3 regions of the Streptomyces sp. NPDC102360 genome follow, and region 1 is predicted to be linked to each of the others. Evidence: riboswitches for the same ligand, from Rfam matches in the RefSeq annotation. Region 1 holds a riboswitch; each other region holds the start of a gene.
What was found. A riboswitch is a leader RNA that binds a small molecule or an ion and turns the genes downstream of it on or off. The one in region 1 is predicted to bind cyclic di-AMP.

Region 1 (4,204 bases):
ACGGCGGGGGACCGCGCGGCGGCGTGGGCCGCTCCGTGAAGAAGATCCGCGCCTACCTGGCCGAACTCATCCACCGAAAGCGCAACGAGCCGGGCGACGACCTCATTTCCGGCCTGATCCGCGCCTCGGACCACGGCGAGCACCTCACGGAGAACGAGGCCGCGTCACTCGCCTTCATCATCCTGTTTGCCGGGTTTGAGACGACCATCAATCTCATCGGCAACGGCGCGTACGCCCTGCTCACTCACCCCGGCCAACGCGAGCGTCTGCAGCAGTCCATCGCGGCGGGGGAGACGGGCCTGCTGGAGACGGGGATCGAGGAACTGCTGCGCTTCGACGGGCCGGTGGAGATGGCCACCTGGCGGTTCGCCAGGGAGCCGCTGACCATCGGCGGCGTGGAGATCGGCGTCGGCGACCCGGTTCTCGTCGTGCTCGCCGCCGCCGACCGCGACCCGGCGCGCTTCACCGAGCCCGACACCCTCGACCTCTCCCGCCGCGACAACCAGCACCTCGGATACGGACACGGCATCCACTACTGCCTCGGCGCCCCGCTCGCGCGCCTGGAGGGGCAGACCGCTCTCGGCACGCTCCTGACGCGCCTGCCGGACCTGCGACTTGCGGTGGAACCTACCGATTTGCGGTGGCGTGGCGGGCTCATCATGCGTGGACTGCGCACGCTCCCGGTGGAGTTCACGCCGCGTCAGAATCCGGCCGGAGCTGACGGGCCGTCAACAATGTGACTTTCACGTGATCTACGCCTGATCGACTTGTGACAGGCGTTCGAGTGCAGCTACGTTCACGGATCATCGCGACACGCGCACAACTGGTTCCACTTTCACCATCCGTCGCACGCAGTACGCACGTAGCAGCATCAGTCTCGCGAAAGGCAACCGCATGCTCTCCGGGAACGGTCGACACCGTCGCCCCCGTCAGGCCCCTGCTCTCGTCGTCGCCGTCGGAGTCACCGGCAGCGCCATCGCGATCCCGCTGTTCGCCGCGAGCGGCGCGAGCGCCGCGACCACGCAGGCGTGGGACAAGCTCGCCGAGTGCGAGAGCGGCGGGCAGTGGAGCCTGGACGCCGGTAACGGCTACTACGGCGGCCTCCAGTTCACGCAGGAGAGATGGGAGCAGTACGGGGGGCTCGACTACGCCCCGCGTGCCGACCAGGCCAGCCGCTCGCAGCAGATAGCCGTCGCCGAGAAGGTTCTCGACGACAAGGGCGTGAGTGCCTGGCCGATGTGCTCGCTCACCGCGGACCTCACCAAGGACGACGATTCGGCGGACGTCGATCCGGGCGTGTCCGCGTCGCCGCAGCCGTCGGAGTCGTCATCCGACTCGTCGTCCGACTCGTCATCCGAGTCCGCGTCCGAGCCCTCCGGCACCGATGCCGACAACAAGTCGGACGAGGGCGCCGATGGTGAAGCCGACAAGGACGCCGACAAGACGGGCTCCGCGGACGCGACAGACAGCGCGACCGATTCGGCCGATTCAGCCGATTCGGGAGACAAGGGTCACGACGAAGCCGACGACTCCCATGTGTCGGGCGATACCTCCGGTAACACCGGTGACAAGGCCGAGGAGTCCTCGACCCCCTCAAGTGACAAGTCCCACGCGCCTTCTGACGACGCCGCCCCCGAGACGGCCCCGCCGTCCGCCTCCCCCTCCGGCGAGGCGTCGGACGACACCACGTCCGGCCGCCACCGCGGCGACCGCGCCGGCGACGACGGCTCCGACTCCCGTACGGGAGAGGGGCGTCACGCCTCGCGCGACGACAAGCGCGACGGTGACACGTACGAGGTCCACGCCGGCGACAACCTCTGGGACATCGCGGAGGCTCAGAACGTGCACGGCGGGTGGGACGCGCTCTATGAGCGGAACAAGGAGACGGTAGGTACCGACCCAGACCTCATCCTTCCTGGTCAGAGCCTGGATCTTGGGGACGTAACGGACAAAAACTAAAGGGAGTTCGGGCTGGTTGAGGGGTTTTGTCCGATGTCGATCGAGTGAGACATGGGTCTCAAAGCCCCTGATCGACTTTGAAATCGGACGGATCGACCGCTTACGTTCGTGACCGCTCGCTTCAGCGGGCCCCGATGGACGTCACGCCGAATCCTGCCAACGTCCGTACGGGAACAGTCGACGCGTAAGCGCCGTAGGCAGGAGCGGGGGACCCAGGTAAGCCGCCCATCCGGAAAACCGGACGGGCTTGGGGTTAAGCAGCGCACAAGGATGCGCGGCCGGACACTCACTGGTCCGAACCCGACAGCTCACCTCGCAGGCGTCGGTGAGGGGATATCTCCATGCTGTTTTCGTCCAAGAGCAAGCACCGCCGCCCGTCCAAGGCCATTCGCGTCGCCACGCTCGGCGGAGTCGCCGCTGCCGCCGTCGCCGTGCCGCTGATGGGTGCCACCTCGGCCTCCGCCGCCACCACGTCCGAGTGGGACCAGGTCGCGCAGTGCGAGTCCGGTGGCAACTGGTCCACCAACACCGGCAACGGTTTCTACGGTGGCCTGCAGTTCTCGTCCTCCACCTGGTCCGCCTACGGCGGCGACCAGTACGCCTCCACCGCCGACCAGGCGTCCAAGGCGCAGCAGATAGCCGTCGGCGAGAAGGTTCTCGCCTCCCAGGGCAACGGTGCCTGGCCGAACTGCGGCTCGGGCCTCTCCTCCACCCCGAACGAGGGTGGCGGCGACGACTCGTCCGCGCAGCAGCAGGCTCCGAAGCAGGAGACCCAGCAGCGCGCCGACCGTTCCGAGCAGCGCCAGCAGCCGCAGCAGCAGGAGGCCCCGAAGCAGGAGGCCCCCAAGCAGCAGGCTCCGAAGCAGGACACCGTCACCACCCCGACCGGCAACAAGGTCGAGAAGGGTGACGGCGAGTACAAGGTCGAGTCCGGTGACACCCTCAGCAAGATCGCCGAGGCGCACCACACGACCTGGCAGCAGCTGTTCGAGAAGAACAAGGACATCGTCAAGGACGCCAACCTGATCTACCCGGGTCAGCAGCTGCACCTCAGCTAAGACGTCCGGCCCCGCGCAGGGGCCACCCGGTCCGCACAGGACCACCACCAGGTACGGGCTCGGCATCGGCGGACGCCGAGCCCCGCCGCACCCCGTCCCCACGGGCCGCTCACTTCGGCGACCTCCCTCCCGGCACAGCCGGGAGGGAGGTCGCTGTTTTTGTTCCGTTAAGGAACATTTCGCTGTCGGCGTTGTCCAAGAGACGGGCGTTCGGATGGCCGATGCCCCCGGGCCGGTTACGCTCAGGGGGGCGGGACCCGTTGTCCGACGGTGCCCGCGAAGCTTCGTCACATCCAAGAAGGAGATGCTCGTGCCGTCCATCGACGTCGTCGTAGCCCGGGAAATCCTGGACTCCCGAGGCAACCCCACGGTCGAGGTCGAGGTCGGCCTCGACGACGGCAGCACGGGTCGTGCTGCCGTTCCGTCCGGTGCCTCCACCGGTGCCTTCGAGGCCATCGAACTCCGCGACGGTGACCCCAACCGTTACCAGGGCAAGGGCGTCGAGAAGGCCGTCCTCGCCGTCATCGAGCAGATCGGCCCGGAGCTCGTCGGTTACGACGCCACCGAGCAGCGCCTGATCGACCAGGCGATGTTCGACCTGGACGCCACCGACAACAAGGGCTCGCTCGGCGCCAACGCCATCCTCGGCGTCTCCCTCGCCGTCGCGCACGCCGCCTCCGAGGCCTCCGACCTGCCGCTGTTCCGCTACCTCGGTGGCCCGAACGCGCACCTGCTGCCGGTCCCGATGATGAACATCCTGAACGGTGGGTCCCACGCGGACTCCAACGTCGACATCCAGGAGTTCATGATCGCCCCGATCGGCGCGGAGTCCTTCTCCGAGGCCCTGCGCTGGGGCGCCGAGGTCTACCACACGCTGAAGAAGGTCCTGAAGAGCAAGGGCCTGGCCACCGGCCTGGGCGACGAGGGCGGCTTCGCCCCGAACCTGGGCTCGAACCGTGAGGCCCTCGACCTGATCCTCGAGGCCATCAAGGAGGCCGGCTACGTTCCCGGCCAGCAGATCGCCCTCGCGCTCGACGTCGCCGCCTCCGAGTTCTACAAGGACGGCAAGTACCAGTTCGAGGGCAAGGAGCGCTCCGCCGCCGAGATGACGGAGTACTACGAGGAGCTCGTCTCCGCGTACCCGCTCGTCTCCATCGAGGACCCGCTGTACGAGGACGACTGGGCCG
Region 2 (4,204 bases), on a different contig from region 1:
GGGCTCGAGGAGCTTCCCGAGACCGTCTGACACAAAGGCAAAAGCAGTACGGCTGAGCCGCGCGCCCCGAAGAGGGACGCGCGGCTTTTTCGTTCACCATTGCGACACGAATTGGGCAACAGAGAATAGGAGGAACCAGGCAGCTGGAATTGATCCGCACCTCATTCGATTCATTCGCCGAATAGTGCACTTCTTTGTATACGGCGCTTTTGTTAAAGCTGGCGACCCACCGTGTTGACTGCATGTTGCGAAGTCCTCACGCGCTCGCCCGCGCGGGGCACGCGCAGCCTGTGGGCGGCCGCCGCCCGCTCCGCATGCAGGACGGTCAGGGCGCGGGAACGCTCCGCGTCACCCCGCGCCACGGCGTCGACGATGGCGCCGTGCTCGGCCCAGGACTCGGCCGGCCGGGCCGGGCTCTCCACGGCGTACATCCAGGCAATCTTGTGGCGAAGCTGGGTGAGCAGGGTGATCAGGCCGGGGCTGCCGGAAGCCTGAGTAAGCGTCTCGTGGAACCAACTGCCGAGAGAGCGCAGATCCTCGCTCTGACCTCGCCTGGAGCGCTCCTGCCCCAGCCTGACCAGGCCGCGCAGCACCTTGAGGTGCGCCTCCGTGCGGCGCTGCGCGGCGCGGGCGGCCGCCATGGGTTCGAGCAGCGTGCGGATCTCCAGGAGATCGGCCGCCTCCCGCTCGGTGGGTTCGGCCACGCACGCGCCCGCGTGCCTGCGCGTGACGACGAACCCCTCCGCCTCCAGGGTGCGCAGCGCCTCACGGACGGGCACACGCGAGACCCCGTAGCGACGCGCGAGCAGTTCCTCGGTGAGCCTGCCACCGCGCTCGTACACGCCGGCGACGATGTCGTCGCGGATCGCTGTGCATACCGACTGTGCGGGAATGCGCATGACTCGACCTCCGCCTCAATGCCCGCGACACGCGGTCTATTGACGCCCGGTCGGGCGCGAATGACACGCGGCCGGAACGTTTACCCCGTGACTCTATTCCACCGGACTTGAATTTCCGACGAGAGAACTGAATCCGGGGATATTTTTTGGACACCGCGGACCCGCGCACACGAAAGCCCCGGCTCGATGAGCCGGGGCTTTCGTGGAGTGTGCCTGGCGGGTCAGACGTTCACACCGTGCTGTCGCAGGTACGCGACGGGGTCGATGTCCGAGCCGTAGTCGGGGCCGGTACGGGCCTCGAAGTGGAGGTGCGGGCCCGTGACGTTGCCGGTGGCTCCGGAGAGGCCGATCTGCTGACCGGGGGTGACGTCCTGGCCGACGGAGACGCCGATCGAGGACATGTGACCGTACTGGGTGTACGTACCGTCCTTCATCTTGATCACGACGTTGTTGCCGTACGCGCCACCCCAGCCGGCCTCGACGACGGTACCCATGCCGACCGCGTGCACCGAAGTGCCGCTGGAGGCGTGGAAGTCGATGCCGGTGTGGCTGCCGGAGGACCACAGTCCGCTGCCGGCCTGGTAGGCGGTGGAGACGTACGAGCCGGATATCGGCGACACGAAGCTGTTCAGGCGCTTGCGCTCGGCCTCGCGGGCGGCGCGCTCCTTGGCCTCGCGCTCCTTCTCGGCCTTCTCGGCGGCCCGCTTCTTGGCCTCCGCCTCGGCCTTGCGCTTGGCCTCCTCGGCCTTCTTCTTGGCCTCGGCCTCGGCCTTCGCCTTGGCGGCCGCCTTCTGCTGCGCGGTGGCCTGCGCGTCGATCTGCTCGGCCAGGGAGTCGCCGATGGCGACGGCCTGCGTGAGGCCGTCGTGCGGGACTGTCGCGGTGTCGGCGGCGAGCGCGGGGGCGGCGAGGCCACCCACCACGCCCGTCGTGGTGATGGCGGCGACGCCCGCGAACTGAGCGGTGGTACGCGTCAGGCGGCTGGGACGGCGGTGCTTCCCGGTGGCACGGGTGAACCCCATGAAGTGGCTGGTCCTTTCCTTCCTTCTCGCCTACCGGGTTAGCTGACGGGTTCGGAGCAGGAAGGTCTCCTACAGACTCCCTCCCCTACGGGAAGAGCGCCCGATTCACCCCAGGGACTTCGGTGGGTCCCCGGCTCCCCTGGCTCGCACCATGGGGACTCGGCGATGACTGTCCGGTGTCGCGGGCGCGACGTACGTCTGGCGAACAGCCGGACCGAACGCTAAGCGGGGCGTCTTTGAATCAACAAACAGAACCCGCCTTTTGTAGCGCACGCCACAGGGCAGACAGGCAACCTCTACGCCAATACGGACATTTGGGAACGTGTGGTGATTATGGATGATCGTGACCGACGCCACGAAGCCCCGGCGGCCAGTGACGGCGCCGGGGCTTCGTGGGGTGCCGCGGGAGACGAGCTCAGCCGGCGACCACAGTGACTTCGCCAATACCGAGCGCCTTCACCGGCTCCTCGATCTGCGCGGCGTCGCCCACCAGGATCGTGACCAGACGGTCCGCGGGGAACGCGCTCACGACGGCGGCCGTGGCCTCCACGGTGCCCGTAGCGGCCAACTGCCGGTACACCTGCGCCTGGAAGTCGTCCGGCAGGTGCTGCTCGACCTGGTCGGCGAGGGTGCTCGCGACGGCCCCCGCGGTCTCGAACTTCAGCGGGGCGACACCCACCAAGTTCTGTACGGCGGTGTCCCGTTCGGCATCCGTGAGCCCCTCGGCCGCCAGCGTGCGCAGGACCTTCCACAGGTCGTCGAGCGCGGGCCCGGTGTTCGGCGTGTCCACCGAGCCGCTGATGGCGAGCATCGCGGCGCCGCTGCCGTCGGGCGCGGAGCGCAGCACCTGGGCGAAGGACCGCACACCGTAGGTGTAGCCCTTCTCCTCGCGCAGGACGCGGTCCAGGCGCGACGTGAGGGTGCCGCCCAGGCAGTACGTGCCGAGGACCTGCGCGGCCCACACACGGTCGTGCTTGTCCGGTCCGACCCGGCCCATGAGCAACTGCGTCTGCACGGCGCCCGGGCGGTCCACGATGATCACGCGACCGGTGTCGTCGGCGACGACCGGCGGCACGGGGCGCGGCTCGGCGGTGTCACCCGTCCAGGCGCCGAGCGTGTCGGCGAGGAGGGCGTCCAGGTCGATGCCCGTCAGGTCGCCCACGACGACGGCCGTCGCGGTGGCGGGGCGTACGTGCCGGTCGTAGAAGGCGCGCACTGCCGCGGCGTCGATGGCCGAGACGGTCTCCTCGGTGCCCTGGCGCGGGCGCGACACGCGCGCGTCGGCCGGGAAGAGCTGCCTGGAGAGCTCCTTGGCGGCGCGCCGGGCCGGGTTGGCGCTCTCGTGCGGGATCTCGTCCAGGCGATTGCGGACGAGGCGCTCGATCTCGCTGTCGGTGAAGGCGGGGGCCCGCAGGGCGTCGGCCAGGAGGGCGAGCCCCTTGGACAGGCGGGAGGCCGGCACTTCGAGGGAGGCACGGACGCCGGGGTGGTCGGCGTGCGCGTCCATCGTGGCGCCGCAGCGCTCCAGCTCGGCGGCGAACTCCTCGGCGGAGTGCTTGTCGGTGCCTTCGTTGAAGGCCCGCGCCATGATCGTCGCGACGCCGTCGAGGCCCTTCGGTTCGGCGTCCAGCGGCGCGTCCAGGTGCACCTCCACGGCGATGACCTGCTGGCCGGGCCGGTGGCAGCGCAGCACCGTCAGTCCGTTGGGGAGCGCGCCGCGCTCCGGGGCCGGGAACGCCCAGGGCTTGGGCTCGCCCGCCTGCGGCCGGGGATGGAAGTCCATGTTCGCGAGCTGCTCGGTCACTGGCCCGCCTCCTCAGCGTTCTCGGCGTTCTCGGCGTTCTCGGCGTTCTCGGTGTCGGCGGGCGCGGTCGGCTCGTACACGAGGGACGCGCGGTTGTCGGGGCGCAGCCGCGCCTTGGCGATCTCCTGGACGTCCTCGGCGGTCACGTCCAGGACGCGCCCCACGGCGGTCAGGGCGAGCTGCGGGTCGCCGAACAGGACGGCGTAGCGGCACAGCTCGTCCGCGCGCCCCGCGACCGTGCCCAGGCGGTCCAGCCACTCGCGCTCCAACTGGGCCTGGGCGCGCTCCATTTCCTCGGGACTCGGGCCCTCTTCGGCGAACCGGGCGAGCTCCTCGTCGACGGCGGCCTCGATGACCGGCACCTCGACGTCTCCGGAGGTCTTCACGTCCAGCCAGCCCAGGGAGGGCGCTCCGGCGAGGCGCAGCAGACCGAAACCGGCCGCCACGGCGGTGCGGTCACGGCGTACGAGCCGGTTGTA
Region 3 (4,204 bases), on a different contig from region 1:
TGTGTTCCCGCCCGGTCACCCGTGTTGCGCACGTCACTTTCCCCACCCGTACGGCCCACCCCTGCTCGCCCCCGCGCCCCCGTGCGGGAACTCTTGGTGAGACGCCGGAAGCTGGCAGGGAACGGCAGGAGACGAGTGGTGGGGCAGCGAACAGGAGGCACCGGCGGGAGACGGGGGCGGCACGGCTCCGACCCCGTGAGCGTCCGTCTCTTCCTGCGGATGCTGCCCCTGCTGCTCGTCATCGGCGGCGCGATCTACGAGTACGTCACCCCCAGCGGCTTCCCCGGCGCCCCCCTGTTCAGCGCGGCGCCTCTGGTGGCCGCCCCTTTCTTCTCGCTCGGCGCGACGATCCTGACGGGCGTCGTGTCGATCGGGGCGATCGTCACCGTGCACCTGCGCTACACGGGGAACCTCGACTCCGTGTTCGTCACCGAGATCGTCACCGTGGCCACCGTCTGCCTCCTGGCCTGTGTGATCAACCGGATCGTGTACCGCGGCTACGAGCAGCTGGCCTCCGCCCGTGAGATCGCGCAGGCCGCGCAGCTCGCGGTGCTGCCCCGGCCGGCCCAGCGGCTCGGCGGCTTCGTGATCGCGGCGCGCTACGAGGCGGCGCAGGCCGACGCGTTCATCGGCGGTGATCTGTACGCGGTCCAGGACACCCCGCACGGCATCCGGATCATCGTCGGCGACGTACGCGGCAAGGGCATGGGGGCGGTCGCCGCGGTCGCCGTCGTCATCGGCGCGTTCCGGGAGGCCGCCGAGCAGGAGGGCTCCCTGGAGGCGGTCGCCCAGCGCCTGGAGCGGGCCCTGGCCCGCGAGGGCACCCGGCGCAGCGGCATCGACGACTTCGAGGGCTTCACCACCGCGGTGCTCGTCGAGATCCCGCACGGCGTCGAGCTCGTCCGCGTCCTCAACCGCGGTCACCCCAGCCCGCTGCTGCTGCTCGGCGACGGCACCGTGCGCGCACTCGACCCGTGCCAGGCGGCGCTGCCGCTCGGCATGAGCGAACTCGGCAGCTGGCCGGACCGGGCCGTGGAGGCGGCGTTCCCGTCCGCGGCCACGCTGCTGCTCTACACCGACGGGCTCTCCGAGGCGCGCGACGCGAGCGGCCGCTTCTACGATCCGGCGGCCCGGCTCTCCGGACGTGTCTTCCCGGGGCCCGAGGAACTTCTCGCGTCCCTCGCCGCGGAGGTCCGCGCGCACACCGGCGACGGGACGAAGGACGACATGGCGCTGCTCGCCGTGCGGCGGGGCTGAGTTCCTTGATCGTTGTTACCTGTGGTAGCCGACCGTAGTCGAACGGCGTCGCTCCGCATAACAATTGACGCACCATCAGTTGGATGGACGTTTGTGGTGAGCGATCAACTCGCCCCGATCCGCCCCCTGGTGTCCCGATAAGTCCTGGCCAGAGTCGTGAACGATCAGTGGGAAGCGCTTGGAATTACTGTCTGCTGTCTATTAACGTTCGATAACGCAGCGCGGTCGTCCCAGCCGTCACAAGAGATGGCTCCGTGCGCACACGCTTAATCCCGCAAGGGAACCGGGGAACCATCAACTTGGGGTGAATCGGACATCGTTGAAGCTCGCGATGTCGGTAGGAGACCTTCCTGCTCCGAACCCGTCAGCTAACCCGGTAGGCGAGAAGGAAGGAAAGGAGAGCGCCCCCGTGGCGTCGAACCGGCCTGCCCCAGACTTCTTCTATGGACCCGAAGACGACTTCGGTGTCGAGCAGGAGACCTGGGAGGAGTGGAATCCCACCGAGGAGTCCGTCTCCTCCGTCCGCGGCAGGCATCGCGTAGCCCGCCGCCGTGGTGGATTCGCGCGCAGCTCCACCGTTCTCGGCGTCGGTGTGGTCGCCGCCGTCGGCGCGGGCGGCATCGCCACCGCACAGGGCGGCAAGCCTGCCGTCCACATATCCATGCCCGACCTGTCGGCGGTCAAGGACTCGCTGCCCGAGGCCAAGTCGCTGCCGGGCGTGGGCTCGTTGATGTCCGACGGTTCGGACTCCGACGCGGACTCCGGCGCCACGGCCTCCCCGCTGAGCGGCGCCGGTATCACTCAGGCCGAGGCCGCCGACGGGCAGACCGGCGCCGGCGAGGCGCTGCGGGCCCGCATCATGCAGCAGGCCGAGACGCAGCAGGACGCGGCCGACGCCACCGCCAAGCAGGCCGCCGAGGAGGCCGCCGCGAAGCAGGCCGCCGCCGAGGCCGCGGCCAAGCAGGACGCGGCCAAGGCCAAGGAGCTCGCCGAGAAGAAGAAGGCCGAGGCGGAGGCCCGCCGCAAGGCCGAGGCCGAGCGCCTCGCCAAGCTGGCCAAGAGCTTCAAGCTCCCGGTCGCCTCGTACACGCTCTCCGGCACCTTCGGCCAGCCCGGCTCCATGTGGTCCTCCGGGTACCACACGGGCCTCGACTTCGCCGCCTCCACCGGTACGCCGATCCGCGCCATCCACTCCGGCACGGTCACGGAGGCCGGCTGGGCAGGCGCGTACGGCTACCGCACGGTGCTCACCCTCGACGACGGCACGGAGCTGTGGTTCTGCCACCAGTCCTCGCTCAATGTCAGCGCGGGCCAGAAGGTCAGCACCGGCGATGTCATCGGCCGCGTGGGCGCCACGGGCAATGTCACCGGGCCGCACCTCCACCTGGAGGTCCACCCCGACGGGCAGTCCACCGGCGTCGACCCGGCATCGTGGCTGCGCGAAAAGGGCCTCACCCCCTGAGAGCCTCTCCCTGAGAGCCTCTCCCTGAGAGCCTGTTCGCGGGCTCTGAGCCGGTGAACTCCGGCAGTCCTGGCGCTCACCCCCCGACGCCTGGGCTGCCGGTTTGCCCATTACTGGGCCGCTTGGGTCTCTTGAGGCGATTTCCGGCGTGATCGCGGAATACCGTATTCCGTACGGGTGTTGAGTCGGGGCATGACTTCCTCTCCTTCTCTGCGCAAGCTCGGCACCTCCGACCTCGAGGTTTTCCCGCTGTCCCTGGGTGGCAACGTGTTCGGCTGGACCGCCGACGAGGCCACGTCCTTCGAGGTGCTCGACGCGTACGTCGCCGCGGGCGGCAACTTCATCGACACCGCCGACGTGTACTCGGCGTGGGTGGACGGCAACCGGGGCGGTGAGTCGGAGACCGTCATCGGCAAGTGGCTGGCCTCGCGTGGCCGCCGCGACGACGTCGTCATCGCCACCAAGGGCAGCCAGCACCCCGAGTTCCAGGGCCTGTCCGCGGCCAACATCAAGGCAGCGGCCGACGCCTCCCTGAAGCGCCTGGGCACCGACCACATCGACCTGTACTACACGCACTACGACAAGCCCGAGGTCCCGGTCGAGGAGATCATCGGCGCCCTCGACGAGCTGGTGAAGGCGGGCAAGGTACGCCACATCGCCGCGTCGAACATCTCCGCGCAGCGCCTCCAGGACTCCCTCGACCTCTCCGACCGCGAGGGCCTCGCCCGTTACGTCGCGCTCCAGCCGCACTACAACCTCGTCTCGCGCGACACGTACGAGGGTGAGCTGCAGGACGTCGCCGCGCGCGGCGGCCTCGGGGCCGTTCCCTACTACGCGCTCGCGTCCGGCTTCCTGACCGGAAAGTACCGGCCGGGCGTGACGGTCGACAGCGCGCGGGCCGCCGGCGCCGGCAAGCACCTGGAGACCGAGCGCGGGCAGCGGGTACTCACCGCGCTCGACGAGATCGCGCAGACGCACGACGCCGAGATCGCCACGGTCGCCCTCGCCTGGCTCGCCGCGCAGCCCACGGTGACGGCGCCGATCGCGTCCGCGCGGAACACCGAACAGCTCCCGGCGCTGCTCGCGGTGGCGGACGTGGAGCTGACGCAGCCGGAGCTCGACCGGCTCACGGCGGCGTCTCAGTAGCGGTACGGGTTGTTGTCGTAGGTGTACGCGGGTCCCTGCGCCAGTGGGACCGCGTACACCGGGGGCAGCCACATCGGCGTCGCGATCTGGGAGCCGTACGCGAGCGCCGGGCGCGCGTAGTGGCGCCGCGCCCACAGCGCCTCAAGGAGTTCCCGCTCCCGTACGACGTAGTCCGCGCCGGCCCTGCCCTTGCGGCCGCGGTGGCGCAGCAGTGCGAGGGACGTCGCGTGGTCCTCGTACTCGGCGACCGCCGTCGCGGCCGCCCGGCCTCCGTAGTGCGTGGCGAAGTCGCGGGCCAGGCGCCGCGCCTTGAGCGAGCCGAGCGCGAACGGATCCGGC

Region 2: it holds a riboswitch for cyclic di-AMP, as region 1 does, so the genes downstream of both, ACIRHA_RS13810 (M23 family metallopeptidase) here and ACIRHA_RS33310 (transglycosylase family protein) in region 1, are expected to answer to the same signal.
Region 3: it holds a riboswitch for cyclic di-AMP, as region 1 does, so the genes downstream of both, ACIRHA_RS20840 (M23 family metallopeptidase) here and ACIRHA_RS33310 (transglycosylase family protein) in region 1, are expected to answer to the same signal.

The regions. Positions count from the first base shown of each region.
Region 1 is NZ_JBIWLG010000011.1:66,066-70,269, reverse strand. Features, by position in the region: gene ACIRHA_RS33320 (cytochrome P450) at 1-740, shown strand, start outside; gene ACIRHA_RS33315 (transglycosylase family protein) at 895-1,959, shown strand; cyclic di-AMP (ydaO/yuaA leader) riboswitch at 2,139-2,296, shown strand; gene ACIRHA_RS33310 (transglycosylase family protein) at 2,301-3,017, shown strand; gene eno (phosphopyruvate hydratase) at 3,328-4,204, shown strand, end outside.
Region 2 is NZ_JBIWLG010000002.1:985,978-990,181, forward strand. Features, by position in the region: gene ACIRHA_RS13800 (HPr family phosphocarrier protein) at 1-30, shown strand, start outside; gene ACIRHA_RS13805 (GntR family transcriptional regulator) at 213-899, opposite strand; gene ACIRHA_RS13810 (M23 family metallopeptidase) at 1,121-1,921, opposite strand; cyclic di-AMP (ydaO/yuaA leader) riboswitch at 1,934-2,096, opposite strand; gene ACIRHA_RS13815 (M16 family metallopeptidase) at 2,337-3,704, opposite strand; gene ACIRHA_RS13820 (M16 family metallopeptidase) at 3,722-4,204, opposite strand, start outside.
Region 3 is NZ_JBIWLG010000004.1:533,119-537,322, forward strand. Features, by position in the region: gene ACIRHA_RS20835 (PP2C family protein-serine/threonine phosphatase) at 220-1,257, shown strand; cyclic di-AMP (ydaO/yuaA leader) riboswitch at 1,511-1,655, shown strand; gene ACIRHA_RS20840 (M23 family metallopeptidase) at 1,667-2,719, shown strand; gene ACIRHA_RS20845 (aldo/keto reductase) at 2,912-3,865, shown strand; gene ACIRHA_RS20850 (PrsW family intramembrane metalloprotease) at 3,859-4,204, opposite strand, start outside.